2 regions of the Sporolactobacillus sp. BBK16-2 genome follow, and region 1 is predicted to be linked to the other one. Evidence: riboswitches for the same ligand, from Rfam matches in the RefSeq annotation. Region 1 holds a riboswitch; the other holds the start of a gene.

Region 1 (8,189 bases):
ATTCCTTGATTTTAAAACGTACGTCAATCTTGTCTGTGATCAGCTGGAAATTCTTCCGCCCGATATGATCATTCATAGATTAACAGGCGACGGACCCGCTGATTTAATGGTCGGACCAATGTGGAGTCTGAATAAATGGGAAGTTCTAGACGCGATTGATGATGAGCTGGCAAGGCGAGACAGCTGGCAAGGCAAACTTGCCCACTCAGTTGCTGAACAATCAGCTAGGGACTAAATACTCTGGCTGATTCTGCGATAAAGCCACCCATTAACAAAGAAGAACAAGCCGCTGGCTCCTGATCTGCAGATCAGTTTTCGTGCAAGCACGCGAACATTACGCTGCCGTGCGACTTTTCGATCAGCAAGATAGATACCAAGCAAGCCGCGGTTAATCATTTTGTGAAAATTTTTATCCGGCATATTCTCAATTGCCGTATCTGCTTCTTCAATGAAGTGCTTGAAGCGACTGATCATTTCCTCATTGCTGCAATAATAGGAGCAGAAATTCAAATCGCCTTCAATCCGGTCTTCTTCTTGATCGACAAAATAATCCATTAAAATATGGAGCCCTTGAACCCAAGGAAAATAACTGTCCTTGATCCGAACCACAAGCTGCGCCATTTCACTCCCGCGTGATGCTGCATAGGAAACGATGCAGAAGATGCCCAGTGTTGATCCGGAGCACGCGGCGAATTCATACCAGCTCATCTCAGGGAGATGGGCTTTATTTTTTTGAAACCATTCGACGAGCCGAGGGACACGCTGATCTTTTTTCACGTGTTTATGCACTTGAAGATCACAATAAAAACCGGCTAACTCATGGAGCGCAGGCTGAATAAGTTTCAGCGCCGATAATTGGCCAAGTACATTTTGGCATTCAGACACAAGTCCTTGAAGATACCCTCCATCATCGCAGCTGCCGCGGTGTTTATAATAGTCCTCTGGCTCGGCACCCGGAGTCAATGCGTTCAGCATTGAGTGATGCAAACAACGAAAGTCAACCGGATCAAGCGAAATACTTCGATCACATAAGTTGTCCAAATAATCGCTGATCGTTTGATAAGCGACAATGAATGAAATGATCTCCTTCATTTGTCCCTCAGCTAGAAGGCTGTAAATGGATCCGCCTTCACAGTGAAATGTTTTCGCTTCAATACTTGCGAGTGCCTGTCTGCGCAATTCTGCATCGGGAATTTCTTCAGCTCGCTTCTTCCATTTTGCAAGATCGCGATGTACTTCGGGAAGCACTTTTCTATATATTTGTGCCATTAATTTAATCGGTCTGGACGGTACAGTCATCGTTTTGCCTCCCTGTAGAGACGCTCTTCTACTTGATTTCGTTCGGGCAATCTCCTTACTTACCATCTATTATAGCAAACGATCATTCTGCTTATGCGATCTTGTCTATAAAAAAAACGCTTTTCACAGCCGGTAGGCGTAAAAAACGTTTTTTGGGTATACATGCTCAATGAGTCTGGAAATCTGAAAGAATCTGCTTTTTCAGCAAATCTGCTTTGTCCGTCTTCTCCCAAGGAAGTTCGACATCTGTACGTCCAAAATGTCCGTACGCCGCCGTCTGGCGATAAATCGGCCTGCGCAAGTCAAGCATTTTAATGATGCCTGCCGGGCGGAGATCAAAGTTACGGCGAATCAGCTGAACGAGCTGTTCTTCAGTTGCCTGCCCTGTACCGAACGTATCAACCGAAATAGATACCGGCTCTGCAACACCGATGGCATAGGCAAACTGCACTTCGCACTTTTCTGCGAGACCTGCCGCGACAATATTCTTCGCCACATATCTTGCCGCGTAAGAAGCGGAGCGGTCGACCTTCGTTGCGTCTTTTCCTGAGAAAGCGCCGCCTCCATGCCGTGCGTATCCGCCGTACGTGTCAACAATAATTTTTCGTCCGGTCAAGCCGGCATCCCCTTGAGGCCCGCCGATGACAAAGCGTCCGGTCGGATTGATAAAGAATTTCGTCTTCTCGTCAATCAATTTCTCCGGAACAGTCGGATCAATGACAAACTCATGAATGTCCTTCTTGATTTGCGCTTCAGTCGCTTCTGGATCGTGCTGTGCCGAAATCACAATCGTATCGATACGCTCCGGATGGCCCTCTTCATCGTATTCAACCGTGACCTGGGTCTTTCCATCCGGGCGAAGATAGCCGATCGTTTTGTCTTTCCGGACATCAGCCAGTCTCTTCGCTAATTTATGAGCAAGTGATACGGGAAGAGGCATCAGTTCTGGTGTTTCATTGACAGCAAATCCAAACATCAGTCCTTGATCCCCGGCACCAATCGCTTCAATTTCATCTTCCGACATCGTTCCCTCACGCGCTTCAAGCGCCTTATCGACGCCTTGAGCAATATCAGCCGACTGTTCCTCGATTGAAGTCATGACCGCACAGTTCGATGCGTCAAAACCATATTTCGCGTTGTCATAGCCGATCTCTTTAATCGTCTGACGAACGACTTTCGGAATATCCACGTAGGTGGAAGTGGATATTTCACCAGTCACAAGGACAAGTCCGGTATTAACGACTGTTTCGCATGCGACCCTGGCGTTAGGATCCCCCTTCAGCAGTTCATCAAGAATCGCGTCTGAAATCTGGTCACAAATTTTATCCGGATGACCCTCAGTTACCGATTCAGAAGTGAATAATCTTCTTGAATACTTCTTCGTCATTTTCCTTCACCCTGCCTTTCAAACATTATATACAAAATGGTGTCAACGGTACCCGATCCCTCTGCTTTTGTTTTCAAGGCATGAAAAAAGCCCGCTCCAATTATGGATAGGCCGATTCTTATCGCGCGCCTCTTATTATCAGGGGAAAGAGATCATTCTCTCTTTTCTCTGCAGGTTAGCACCGTACCGTTATTCGGCCGGTTGCCGGGCTTCATCGGGCCTGTCCCTCTGCCTACTCGGAATAAGAGCAGCCGTGTATAATCCCCATCTTAACGCAGGGAATTAAAATTGTCAATGAAAGTTCCTTTGTTTTCAAGCGTGTAAATCAATTCATTTAAAGATACTCAAAACGAAACAAAATCATATGGAAATTTCGAATTATTATCTCTTTATGATTGCGGAATATCTGAACCATCTTTACAATATTAGTAGGTAACAATATTTACAATGTGTTATACAATAAAGAATGAGTGATCAATTTCACAAAGAAAGGGATGTTCTCATGAATCGTGCTTTTTTGGAAACCCCAATCTCTGAATTGCTCAGTACCGGAACTCCATTCATTAATTTATCTGTTCCTGAACTTATTGAACATGCATTGAGAAAAAATGAAGGCATTTTAGTAAATAACGGAGCACTAGCCGTAACGACCGGGAAATATACGGGACGGTCTCCAAAAGACAGATTTATTGTCAAAGATCATGTTACACGTGACACGGTTGACTGGGATAGAAGTCAGCACATAAATGAAAACGCTTTTTTAAATCTTTACGAAAAGCTTGCTACCTATTTAAGTAAACAGCAAGAGAAATATGTGTTTCGAGGTTTTGCCGGGGCTGACCCAAATTACCGTCTGGCGATTCAAGTTATTAATGAGTATGCTTGGCAAAATCTCTTCTGCCGCCAATTGTTTATTGAACCCTCTGATTTGGAGCTTGGACATCATCAAGCAGAATTCACTGTTTTATCTGCACCCGGTTTTAAAGCAAATCCATTGACTGATGGTACGCGTTCCGAAGCATTTATTATTATTTCCATGAAATACCGTATTGTATTAATCGGGGGCACCGAATATGGCGGAGAAATCAAGAAATCCGTATTTACTGTAATGAATTATTTATTGCCGCAAAAAGGAGTGATGCCGATGCATTGCTCTGCAAATCAAGACGAAAACGGCAACACAACTCTTTTTTTCGGTTTGTCCGGCACCGGAAAGACAACGCTCTCCAATGTGCCTGACCGACAGTTGATTGGGGACGATGAACACGGCTGGTCAAGTAACGGTGTGTTTAACTTTGAAGGAGGATGCTATGCAAAAACGATTCGGCTGACTCAAGAGAATGAACCGCAAATTTATGACAGCATCCAATTCGGTACAGTACTTGAAAACGTCGTCATTTCTCAGGATCAGCGCAAACCCGATTATTTCAGTACCGCACTTACGGAAAACACGCGTGCTGCCTATTCACTGCAAAAGGTTGCAAATGCAGTTCTTCCAAGCGTCGGAGGGCATCCAAACGCGATTATTTTTCTGACAGCCGATGCATCCGGCGTTCTCCCGCCAATTAGTATACTGTCACCGGATCAGGCAATGTATCAGTTCCTCTCAGGTTACACGAGTAAATTGGCCGGCACCGAGCGCGGAATTGTAACTCCTGAACCAACTTTTTCCACATGCTTCGGGGCCCCGTTTATGCCGCTTCCGGCAGTCACCTATGCTGAACTTTTGGGAAAATTTATAAAACAAAACAATGTAAGCGCTTATCTGATTAACACCGGATGGACTGGGGGACCCTACGAGCTCGGTAAACGAATGAAGCTCAGTTATACAAGGCAAATGGTTTATGCAGCTTTAAATGAACGTCTTGACAAGAAAAATATAGTCACGGATCCGATTTTCGGATTGCATATTCCGCAAACATGTCCTGGTGTACCTGATCAGGTGCTTATGCCATGGAAAACATGGACTAATCCAGCTGCGTATGAGCATGCTGCAATACAGCTGGCTCAAAAATTCCAAACGAACTTCCAGCAATTCCGTCAAGCACCTGAGAACATCCGCAACGCTGGGCCTAATGTCCACTAAAAACAGCTGGCTCCCTCCAATTTTGGAGGGAGCCTTTTTTAGTGCCAAAGTCTTAAATGTGTACTTCGGACACGAGCGTCCATTGCTTCTGCCTGATTGCCTTCATCGACAGCTCAAGCACTTGGTCTTTCATCAAAAAACTATACTGTCTCCGATTCTTAATTGAGTGAGGCAGATTGCTGATCAGTCTCGGTCCGTCTGTCTCTAAATAATCCTTTTTCAGGGTTATTTGATCAATTTCCGCAAAGTAGATATTCTTAACTATTGGTTCGTCTCGCCCATCTACTTGGTATTGTCCAATAAAATAGAGATTCGCTACATGCGCGCCGGTTTCTTCAAAGATCTCTCTTTTCGCCGCTTCCTCCGGGCGTTCTCCAGACTCTACTTTGCCTCCGGGAAATTCAAGTCCCCTCCTTGAATGCATGGTAAGCAGCCATTGACAGTGAAATTTACAAATAACCCAAACATGTCTTGGATCGGCCGAAAAGGGAGTTGATGAAAGAGCTAGGGTTACTTTATTTCCATAAAAATCCGGAAAACTAGGATATTGATTCATTCGGTCATTACCTCCGCACCTGCGTTCTGCGAGCTTCAAACCTATTTTAACAAATAATGGTTCACATTCCCCACAAGATTTTTATTTTTAACCAATTTCTTCTTCGCATCTTTTTTTATAATTTTTCCATTCGTTTTCCAGATCGGACAGTGTCCATTCATTTAATTGATCGGACTCTTTTGTCACGAAATTTTTTCTTAACTCGCGAATCAAGTATTGCTTTCGGTTTTCAACAGCCCTTCTCAACAAATTGATACGATTCATGAATGAACGAAATCACAATTAAGCAAGCGTTTACATTTTGTTTGTTCAATCATGATTTCTGCCCCCTTTCCACGTGAACACGTCTTATTTCAGACGAATGATTTGTTTGATTTAATCCATAGCCCATTCATCATGCCCAGCACTGATATTTTTAAACACTATTATACAATAAAAGCGCTTACAATATATCTTTACGTATCTAAAAAAATTTAATCGAGTACTTGCAATCATTTTTTCAAAAAAATGTTTAGCAACAGAAAAATATGGCAATAGTATGAATAACCCTAACCCCAATTCACTTTTAGTTAAATCCGCATCGATTTGCGGATTTTTTTTGCTTGAAACGATAAAAATCTGTATTAAAAGAAGCTGCTCTTTGTCGTTGTATCGGCAAAGCACAGCTTCCTTTCCTACTCACGCATTCACTATTCGGCTTTTTCGCACATTTTCTTGAAAAGCTTTCTTTTCTTTCTTAGTCATCTTTTTGTACTTCTTAATAAATGCCTCATATTCAGGCATTACTTCTGACATCAGACCATATTGTTCCACATGTCCGTATTGAACCCAGAGCGCCTTTTCACAAAATTTCTTCATCTGGCTGATTGAGTGGCTGATGAAGAAAATGGTTTTTCCTTTTTCTTTAAATTCGTTCATTTTATCCAGGCATTTGTCCGCGAATGTCTGATCTCCGACAGATAATGCTTCGTCAATAACAAGAATATCCGGGTCGATATGAATGGAAATCGCAAATCCGAGGCGTGAACGCATTCCGCTCGAATAGGTCTTCACCGGCTGATCTATAAAATCGCCGATATCAGCAAATTCAATAATCTGCGGCGTCAACTCCACAATCTGCTTTTTATCAAAACCAAGCATCAGACATTTTAATTCAATATTTTCCCGGCCGGTCAGCTCTTTCTTCAAGCCCGACTGGATCGCGATCAGTGCCGCTTCACCATGAATTTCTACCGATCCAGATGTGGGAGGAATAATTCCGGCAATAATATTAGACAGCGTTGATTTTCCCGATCCGTTCACACCGATGATTCCGATAACGTCGCCTTTATTCGCTTCAAAGCTGATATCGTGAAGCGCATAAAACGATTTTCCGTAACCTTTAGGAGAAATCAAATCTAAAATTTTTTCGGAATTTTTCGCGTACATTTTATATTTTTTCGATACATTTTTTACAATGACTGATTTTTCCATGAATGGAGATCTCCTTACAAATAATCTACGAAATGATCTCTGAACTTCAGATGCACAAATGAACCGAAAATAAGGGCAACAAGAACAAAACCCCAAAAATACGCCGTATAACCGATGTGATCAATCCCGTACCAAGAAGCGCCTAGCAGTGTAGAACGGTAGCCTTGTACAAGATAATACATCGGATTCAGCAATAAGATTTTTTGGAAAAAGTCAGGCAGACCCGCATCTGCAAGACGCGCAGGCTCCCATAGGAAAGGAGTCAGATAAAACATCATACGCATGAGCGAAATCAAGACCTGATGCACATCGCGAACGATCGTTGAAAATGTAGAAGTGATCAGCGATACCGAAAACAAAAAAGCCAGCGCAGCAAACATAAAATAAGGAAGCTGGATCATATAAATACTGATTTTAAACTGTGTAAATTGCAGAATCACAATAACAATTCCAGTGATCATTAAATGCTGATAAAATTTTTCAAGAATCACGTAGCTTGGAATCGCACTCATTGGAAAATTCATTTTAGCGATAAAGCGAATCCGTGAATAAATCGATTTCGACCCTTGGATAATGGCTGGTTGGATCAAAAACCAAACAATAATTCCTGAAATCAACCAGATAATATAAGGAGCTGGGACCCCATTGTCAACGGGAATATCATTGCTTCTGCCCAATATTTTGCCAAAAACCAGCCAATAAATAAAGATCTGAATCAACGGATTAATAACGACCCATGCCATGCCTAAATAATTATTCGTATTCTCACTTTTCAACTCATAAAGGGACAATCTTCTGATTAAATATAAGCTTTTACATTGCTCCCGAATAACCTTCCATGCCGATTTCATATCAATTTCCTTCCAATAATCATCAAGATACAGTACTCCAATCCATACTTTAACACAGCTTATTTAAAAAAGAAAATGAATCCTTTGGACTTTCCGGGTATGAATGAATCTCTCCAAACTCATCATTTATAAATTTTGATAGTGAAATTCTTTTTAGGAATAAGAAGTGCTGTCTTGGAGAACATACTCAATAATACGAATCACCTATCCAAAGGAGTCTGCTATGAGTACACTTCTTTATCTCAGCTATTTTGTTCTGCTCGTTATTTTTTTTATTTTTGTTACACTCCGCATCACGATCGGAGCAAATATTTGCATGTATATGATGATCTTATATCCGGGTACCATGCCCTTTGTCATCATTTACATAGAACAGAGTAAAGCAGAAAAGAAAAAAGCGAAAAAGATGGAAAAGGATGCAAATTAAGACTGGATTGGGTTGAGAAGCTTGTTCTGGAAAAGAAAAAATAATGATCCCGCACAAACAAAAAAAACATTATCTGATTTTATGACGCAGATGCAAACCAATCCGGATTT
Region 2 (8,189 bases), 410 kb from region 1:
ATTTCATTAATAATGACTATTTAAAAGCGTCTCAGGGCGGGGTTGAGAAGAGTGCGGCACTGACCGTTCTGTTCATTTTAATTGTCCTTGTTATCATGTTCCGATCCATTGTAACTCCGATCATTTCGTTACTTGCAGTTATGTTCTCTTACCTATGCTCGATGGGGATTGCAGCGCAGCTGATTGACAAAGCAGGCTTTCCGCTTACAAGTCTGACGCAAATGCTGCTTATTCTGATCCTGTTCGGTATCGGCACCGATTATAATATATTGCTGTTTAACCGGTTTAAGGAAGAACTGTCAAAGGGATTGTCCATTGATGAGGCGATTGTCTCGACCTACCAAACGGCCGGGAAAACGATTGTCTACAGTATCCTGACTGTCTTTATCGCTTTTGCAGCACTTATATTCTCTCAATCGCCAATCTATCAGTCGGGAATTGTCGTGGTTATTGGTGTTGCGTTCCTGTTGCTCGAGATGCTCACGTTAACGCCGTTTGCGATGAAACTGCTTGGCAAAAAGCTGTTCTGGCCATCCAAAAATAATAAAGGACATGGGGAGAACAGGATGTGGGCGAGAACAGCAACGCTCGCCACCAGGCATCCGATTGTTTCCGTAATCCTGGTGGCTGTACTTATTGTTCCGGCCGTATTTTTCTATCAGGAGAAATTAAACTTTGATACGATCGGCGAACTTGGCAACAGCTATCCTTCCTCTAAAGCCATGAATATTGTGGCAGATCATTTTGGCAAAGGCAATGCAATGCCGGCCACTGTTGTCATTGAGAATAAAAAAGCTTTAGATAATAACGAATCTTTGGCGGCGATCGATCGACTAACCGGACAGCTGGAAAAGATTAAAGGTGTAAAACAAGTTTCTTCCATAACAAGACCTCAGGGGCAAGAAGTGAATGGGTTTTACATCGGCGATCAGACGAAGTCGGTCACAGACGGATTGTCCGCGACGCGGAAGGGTGTTGACCAAATCGGCGGCGGTCTGAAAACGGCTCAGAAAAAGCTTGGCTCTGCTGACTTCTCTCAAGTCAATAAGATGGTCGATGGAACAGCCAAGCTTGAGAACGGCATGACTGCCTTGACCAGCGGACTTAAGCAAATCCAAAATGGAATCGGAGGTACCGGTCAATCACAGACGATCAGTGACGGGATCGGACAAATTGAAACGAATCTTGAAAAAATGAGCGGCGCTGTGACTACACTTGCCGATAACTATGATCAGATGCAGTCCGGCTATGCGAAAATGGGCACCAGTTATCAAGATACTGCAAAGGCGCTGCTCGGCGTCAAGAATGCACTCGCGCAGATGCAAATGTTGACGTCGGCGCTCGGTGACAGCAGTCCGGGAGTTGCCGGTGATCAAAATTATCTCCGACTAAAAGCGAGCTTCGATCAGTTGTCTGCATCGTTGGCCAAGATCACACCGGAAGGTATCGATGCTTTGAACAAGAACTACACTACACTAACGACCGGATTCAAAACGGCGAACAGTCATCTGTCTGAGATGAGTGATGGCCTGTCCAAAATGGCTGAAGGACTTGAAAAAACGAAAAGCGGTCTTGACAGTGCCTCCTCAGGCATCGGAAAGATTGCCACCAATATGGATCAGGTAACGGACGGACTGGGGCAAATGAAATCCGGTCAGCAGAAGCTGGCAGATGGCCTTAACGGGTTCCATACATTCAGCGACAAGCTGGCGGATGTGAATAAAGGATTGGATCAACTATCGGGCGGCTTGGGAAAGACCAACGATTTCCTTTCACAGCTTAATACAAATCGAAACTTCTCGATACCGGATGAAGCACTGAAAGATAAGCAGTATCAGCAGGCATTGGATGCGTTCATGTCTAAAGACCGGACTATTTCCAAAATAACGGTGATTCTCGATAATGATCCGTATTCAAAGCAAGCTTTAACGACAATCAAGCACATGAATACAACGGTGCATAACGGAGTGAAGGGAACGACTTTGGCTGATGCAAAGGTAGCCGTTTCCGGGCCAAGCTCGACAACCTATGACACAAACAATGTTCTGACAAAAGATTTGAATCGCTTAACGATTATTGTACTCATCGGCGTGCTGCTCGTGCTGATCGTTGTGATGCGCTCCTTCTGGATCCCGGTGTTTATCACGGTGTCGCTAATGGGAGCATACTACGCGGCCATGTTTGTTTTGAACGCTCTGTTCATCAATCTGATTGGTCTGGAGGGGATTTCTTCATTCGTCCCATTCTTCGCCTTTATCGTGATCGTTGCTCTGGGTGTAGACTACAGCATCTTCCTGCTGGCACGCTATAAGGAATATCCACTGATGTCAGGCAAGGAAGCGATTGTCGAAGCCGCAAAACGAGTGGGTACCATAATTTTGTCAGCCTTCGTGATTCTTGGAGGAACCTTCGCGACACTGATGCCGTCAGGAATTGTGCTGCTGATTGAGCTGGCAACGGCTGTAATTACCGGTCTGATCGTACTCTGCTTCATAATGCTTCCGATCTTTGTCCCGGCGATGATTTCACTCTTTGATTCTCCGCCGAAGTTTAAAAGAAGCGCAGAGTCATCAGTGAGCGAATAAATAATTTTACGAATTGATCCTTTTAAAATGTAAATAAAAAAATGAAGGTGTCTCAAAGGTCTGCGACTATGAGACATCTTTTTTTCGTACCAAGATTAAGAACGTTTATAAAGGAGACCAGCCTGAGAAAACTCGGCCATTCATTGCCGAGATGAATCAGCGCCTTGGGTCTCCATTTTCTTGTTTGGAAACCGGTTCAATCATAGTGAAAGCGCGAACGCTTGTGCTGCTATTATGCTGTGAAAAGAGGTGAAACGATGACTTTAAAAGGGCTTAACGTATGAATCTACCCCACTAAAAAACAAAAACTATTCATCCAATGAAACTTTGGCTACAACCGTTTTGTTTGGGATCAGATGCTAAACATACTGATCGAACGGTATGAACATAATCCGAAAGCCACTTTTTTGATTACTTATGCTCTGAAATAATCTTTTAATAGCACTAAAACGTGACTATCCGTGGCTTAAAGATGCTGAAAGCATGAGTCTTCAGATCACCAATCGCGATTTGGTGGAAAGTACAAAAATTTCTTTAAGCAAAAACATGACTTAAGTCGAAGAAATCCTTCAAGCAATCCTATCAATGCAAATGCGTCAATCAGAATATAAAAACATACGAAAGTTCATTTGCTCTAAATACCGTTTTGAATCATCAAGCTTGTGCGCGAACAGACATTTCTGTTTCACACTGGTAGGAAAGTATAAGAAAACATTTAAAGGAAACGAGTGTAAGCGGTCCGAAAAAGCGCCGCGTCCTGCGGCTCACCGGACACTAGTCCGTCCATGGCCGTCGCAACTAAGTCTTCGCCTTCGCCAGGGGCTTGGCGAAGCCAAGTTTCCTAATAAATCATTGGGATCCTTAATTAAGTAACGCGGCCGGAATAAAATAAGCGGAGATTTTCCGGTTATATGCATCCTGGCGCTTGTTTCACAGGTGTATAAGGGTAATTTTTCCGCTTATACACAGAAAAACCCTCCATTTTCATGTTTTTCGATTTGATAAGCGGAATTTCTCCGTCTATTTAAGCAATTTTTTCATTCATTTTCCAATTAAGCGGAATTTTTCCGTTTATTTCTCGGATTGGACGCTTACCTGATCGCCCAACCAAATCTTATGACCTTATCGTCGTACCGACAAGGCAAAACGCTATACTTTCTTAACTTGTAAAAGAGACTTAGCCGCTGCTTGGATGTTCCAAGCAAGTATGAGATGTTACTAGAAGCTCGGAATTTTAATCCCGATGTAGTTCACGATCTTTGATTTGCTGAACGGGGATAAGCGGCTAAAATGGAGCTTCCGCATCTTGCGGAAGTAAGCGCTCGGACGCCTGCGGAGTGTCTCTGTTGATCGCAAGTCAGGGGGATAGTCTCGCAGACATTGACATTATTGAGAAATCACTATTGATACGGATTCCTATTTGTATTACAATGTGAAAAACACCAAAAACATATAATAATACTTGGAATAATAATGAGAGGAGGAAGATCATGGTGCGCAGGCGTTTCTTGTCTTTTAATAAGCTGGTACAGCAAAATATATCTGAAATGCTAAGTACAGAATCGGTGATGCAAGCATTAGAGGCGAAACTGGACCGAAGGCGTGTGGCAAAATTGGAAAACAGCAAGCCGCAAAGTAAAACTCGGTAAAATGATGACTAGTTTGGCGGGGTGCTGTGTTTGTTGAGAATTGAATATGAATTCTTATCCAGAGTGGGGGAGGGACTGGCCCAATGAACCCCGACAACCAACATGTTTGCATGCATGCACGGTGTCCATTCCAGAAACACTGAATGGTGTTTGAAGATGAGAAAGAACCAACGCAGCAAACCTTTCGCATCGTCGTTAGGCTTGTTTTTTTTAGATCAGACTTTTGTGCTCTTCGTGATGCAATTTTTTAGCTGTTTCATGCGGGGCCACGCACAACAATGATTCTGAAAGATCGGATGGTTAATTAACTATGAAACAAAAAATTAGTGCGTTTCTCGTTCTTATTTTTTTTCCTTTAATGTTTGCTAGTTTTGCATCGGCACACGCTTCTGTTGTGAAATCGAACCCTGCTCAGAATCAACAGGTAAACGGAAATCTTAAGAATGTCACGATTCAATTTAATGAAGAAATCCAACCGTCTTTTCTGACCTTGGAGGTTTTGAATCAAAAGGGCAGCCGTGTTGATACAGATCACGCGCAGCGTAACAAGAAGAACCGAAGCGTATTGGAAAATGGTGTAAAAAAGCAGCTTTCCAGCGGCTATTACCGGATGAATTGGAAAGTCGTATCGGCAGATGGGCATGCCGTTCACGGAACGATTGGTTTTCACGTTGGACAACCGAAAGAAAGTGCCGCAAATGTGCAGTCTTCCAGTGATACGCGGAGCGATCTTCCCGGTGCGGACCAACTCGTGATTCAATGGCTGATCTATCTTGGTTTGTCTTTCTTTTTTGGCATACTGTTCTTCCTGAAATTTTTCAATCCGGAACGAAATCTAGTGATTTTTAACCAAAAGGCGCTGCGGCGAACACTTTGGAGTGCCGCAGGGATTCTGCTGCTTGGCGTTCTGCTCGCGCTGCCGCTTCAAGTGACACGTAACGCTGATGTGAACTGGCTGCATGCGTTTTCGGGTAAAGCTGTTGGCGAAACGTTGCTGACGACCTCATTCGGTACACCATGGTTCCTACAAATCAGTAGTTTAATTCTGTGCATCTCCCTTCTTTTCTGGTTATTTCGCACGCAATCCGAGCGAACGGTTCGTGGACTCTTATGGGTGCTCATCGGCTTGTTGTTTGTCTTTTCTTTGTCCAAAGCATTTGTCGGCCATGCCGCTGGTACTGAGGATCAGGAATTGCGTGTTTGGGCTGTGGCTGCGGACTTTCTGCATCTGTCTGCCGCGTCAATCTGGATTGGGTCTTTACTTTGCCTTCTGCTTTTCCTGCCCAGATCGGTAAAAAACAATGATTCTCCTGAGCAGCAAAAAAAGATCTACTGGCAAACGTTGCATCGCTTTTCAAACGTTGCGCTTCTTTTAGTTGGGGTAATCTTTTTAACCGGCTTGATCGGCACGCTGATTCACTTGACGTCATTTCGAGCATTATATACCTCAACTTATGGCTGGATCATCATCATAAAAGCGGTTCTTCTGCTGCTCATGCTGCTGTTTGCGCTCTATTCGAACGTGCGCGTGAAGAAGCAGAGGGATTTTCTCAAGAAAAGTGTACTGGGCGAGCTTCTGATCGGGCTGACGGTTTTACTGGCTGCTGCTGTATTGACCAATGTTTCTCCTCCTGTCCCGAAACCGGCGGTCGACGATGGCACATTTGAGGGATTTAGTGCAAAATTCAACAATGGGAAACCAACAAAGAATACCAATCCGCCGACTGTATTGGAAGATCCGAAAAAAACGATACGGGCTAAGGAAAAGAACTATGTACTGACACTTCGCGTTGAACCGCTCAAACTCGGCCCCAATACGCTGTACTTAGATGTGCTTGATCAAGGGAAACGAGCGCACAATTTACAGCAGGTTGCCTTAAAGATCCGCTGCATTGACATGGATATGGGGGAAACCCAAGTCCAAGTGCCGCTAGCGAAACTTGGCAAGGGATTTGTTGTCAAAGACGCATTCGATATGAAGCATCGTTTTCTCATCAATGTCCATGTTCTTGATAAGGATTACCAGGCAGTCGATAAAGACTTCATTGTATCCATTAAATGAACAAGAAGGAGTAACCGATCAAATGAAAAAGTCTATCCAAACCATCACTGCTGCGTTCTTCTCTGGTGTACTCCTTTTCGCTTTTCACTACAGTGCATCAGCCCATGTAACCGTCAAACCGGTTCAGTCGATCACAGGATCGAGCGAAACGTATACAATAACTGTACCTACTGAAAAGAACATTCCGACGACTAAAGTGGCACTGCGCATTCCGAAAAGCGTTCAATTCTACAGTTACCAACCGGTGCCGGGATGGACGACTGAAGTAATCAAGAATGCGAGCGGACAGGCGCCAACGGTGATTTGGACAGCAAAGGGGAGCGGAATTGCGCCTGGAGCGTTCCAACAGTTTCAGTTTCGCGCACTGAACCCAAAACAAACCGGTGATCTCGCTTGGAATGCTTATCAAACGTACAAGGATGGCAGTGTTGTTGAATGGACAGGCAAAGAAAATGCCGAAACCCCTCATGCGATTACAAGCGTCGTTAAAAGCGAGGATACAGAGAGCGGCACACAAAATGGGAAAAGCGGCAATCAAATCGTTTCGGTTATTGCGATCATTCTTTCAGCAATTGCCATCGTTCTTTCCCTACTCACTCTGATTGCGGGCCGACAGAAGAAAAAGGGAGTACCTGAAGATACAAAGGAGACACTATGACGTAAAAAGGTATAGGGCGCTCTGAAGGCGGTTTGCCACGCTGCTTCATAACACATTTTCTGATATAAAGATGCCCCTCAACCTTCAAAACAGGTGGAGGGGCATTGTTATTGTCTTGGTATGGGTCTGTACCATTATCGCGTGAAATAACGTGAATGCGTGATCAGAAGGATTAACGACCGTTCGCTACTGATGATGTTGTTCACAAAAAAATGATTCATCTCTTCGTTAACTCGAGAGAATGAATCATTTTTAACATAAACGAATTTGTTTCAGTGCCTCGTGCATTAAGCAGTGAAATTGAGAATGTCTAGGATCTCTTCCTTTTTCTTGATGAATTCCGTGCTGTCTCGGCGCCGTGGCCGCGGCAAATTTACATTAACGATTTTTTTCAGAATGGCTGGTCGCGGCGTCATTGTGAAGACACGATCCGCTAAGTATACAGCTTCTTCAACATCATGCGTGACCATGACCATCGTGATGTCTGTACGTTCCCGAATTTTCAAAAGCTCATCATGCATTTTTATCCGGGTAAACGCATCGAGCGCGCCAAACGGTTCGTCAAATAACAAGACCTTAGGATAATTAATCAACGTCCGTGCTAAAGCGACACGCTGCTGCATACCGCCGGAGAGTTCATAGGGATAATTCTTTTCAAATCCCTTTAAACCGACCAAGTCAATAAATTCATGAATGGTGTCACGTTTCTCACGATATTCACCGGCTAATTTAGGCCCAAATCCAACATTTTGTTCAATCGTCAGCCATGGATACAAGGTTGGATCTTGAAAAACTAATCCGCGTTCACGGCTCGGCCGTTCAACAAGATTTCCATCAACCAATATTTTGCCCTGAGAAGGGTGGTCCAGACCGGCTAATAACCGTAACAGTGTTGACTTACCGCAACCGGAAGGCCCGATTAGTGCGATAAATTCGCCCGGCTCAACCTCTGCATTAACATGGTGCAACGCTTCAACCGGCGAACCGGTCTCTGTACGCGGCGGGAAGACTTTTCGAAGATTGTTGAATGTGATTTGTCCTGTAGCTACCATTTAATAATCCCCTTTTGCCATCTTAAAACATAGTCGCGTATTTTAAAGAGAACTGCAATCATCAATGAGAAGCTGACTGCAATAACAACCAAACCGGCGTAGACATTGGCGTAGGACATAATTTCGCGCTGCCAGTTTATATACCAACCGATTCCATAGCGCACCCCGATCATCTCAGCGGAC

The links. A riboswitch is a leader RNA that binds a small molecule or an ion and turns the genes downstream of it on or off. The one in region 1 is predicted to bind S-adenosylmethionine.
Region 2: another riboswitch for S-adenosylmethionine. It lies ahead of AC6F33_RS14055 (copper resistance CopC/CopD family protein); the one in region 1 lies ahead of metK (methionine adenosyltransferase).

What each region holds. Positions count from the first base shown of each region.
Region 1 is NZ_CM187611.1:2,422,553-2,430,741, forward strand. Features, by position in the region: gene mnmL (tRNA modification radical SAM protein MnmL/YtqA) at 1-235, shown strand, start outside; gene tbcS (tetraprenyl-beta-curcumene synthase) at 232-1,299, opposite strand; gene metK (methionine adenosyltransferase) at 1,466-2,686, opposite strand; SAM riboswitch class I at 2,816-2,934, opposite strand; gene pckA (phosphoenolpyruvate carboxykinase (ATP)) at 3,189-4,772, shown strand; gene ytkD (RNA deprotection pyrophosphohydrolase) at 4,825-5,328, opposite strand; gene fbpA (Fur-regulated basic protein FbpA) at 5,416-5,592, opposite strand; gene tagH (teichoic acids export ABC transporter ATP-binding subunit TagH) at 6,007-6,801, opposite strand; gene AC6F33_RS12100 (ABC transporter permease) at 6,816-7,652, opposite strand; gene AC6F33_RS12105 (hypothetical protein) at 7,876-8,079, shown strand; gene AC6F33_RS12110 (spore germination protein) at 8,101-8,189, shown strand, end outside.
Region 2 is NZ_CM187611.1:2,835,738-2,843,926, reverse strand. Features, by position in the region: gene AC6F33_RS14065 (MMPL family transporter) at 1-2,585, shown strand, start outside; gene AC6F33_RS14060 (FbpB family small basic protein) at 4,076-4,234, shown strand; SAM riboswitch class I at 4,286-4,397, shown strand; gene AC6F33_RS14055 (copper resistance CopC/CopD family protein) at 4,545-6,296, shown strand; gene AC6F33_RS14050 (YcnI family copper-binding membrane protein) at 6,319-6,954, shown strand; gene AC6F33_RS14045 (ABC transporter ATP-binding protein) at 7,242-8,006, opposite strand; gene AC6F33_RS14040 (ABC transporter permease) at 8,000-8,189, opposite strand, start outside.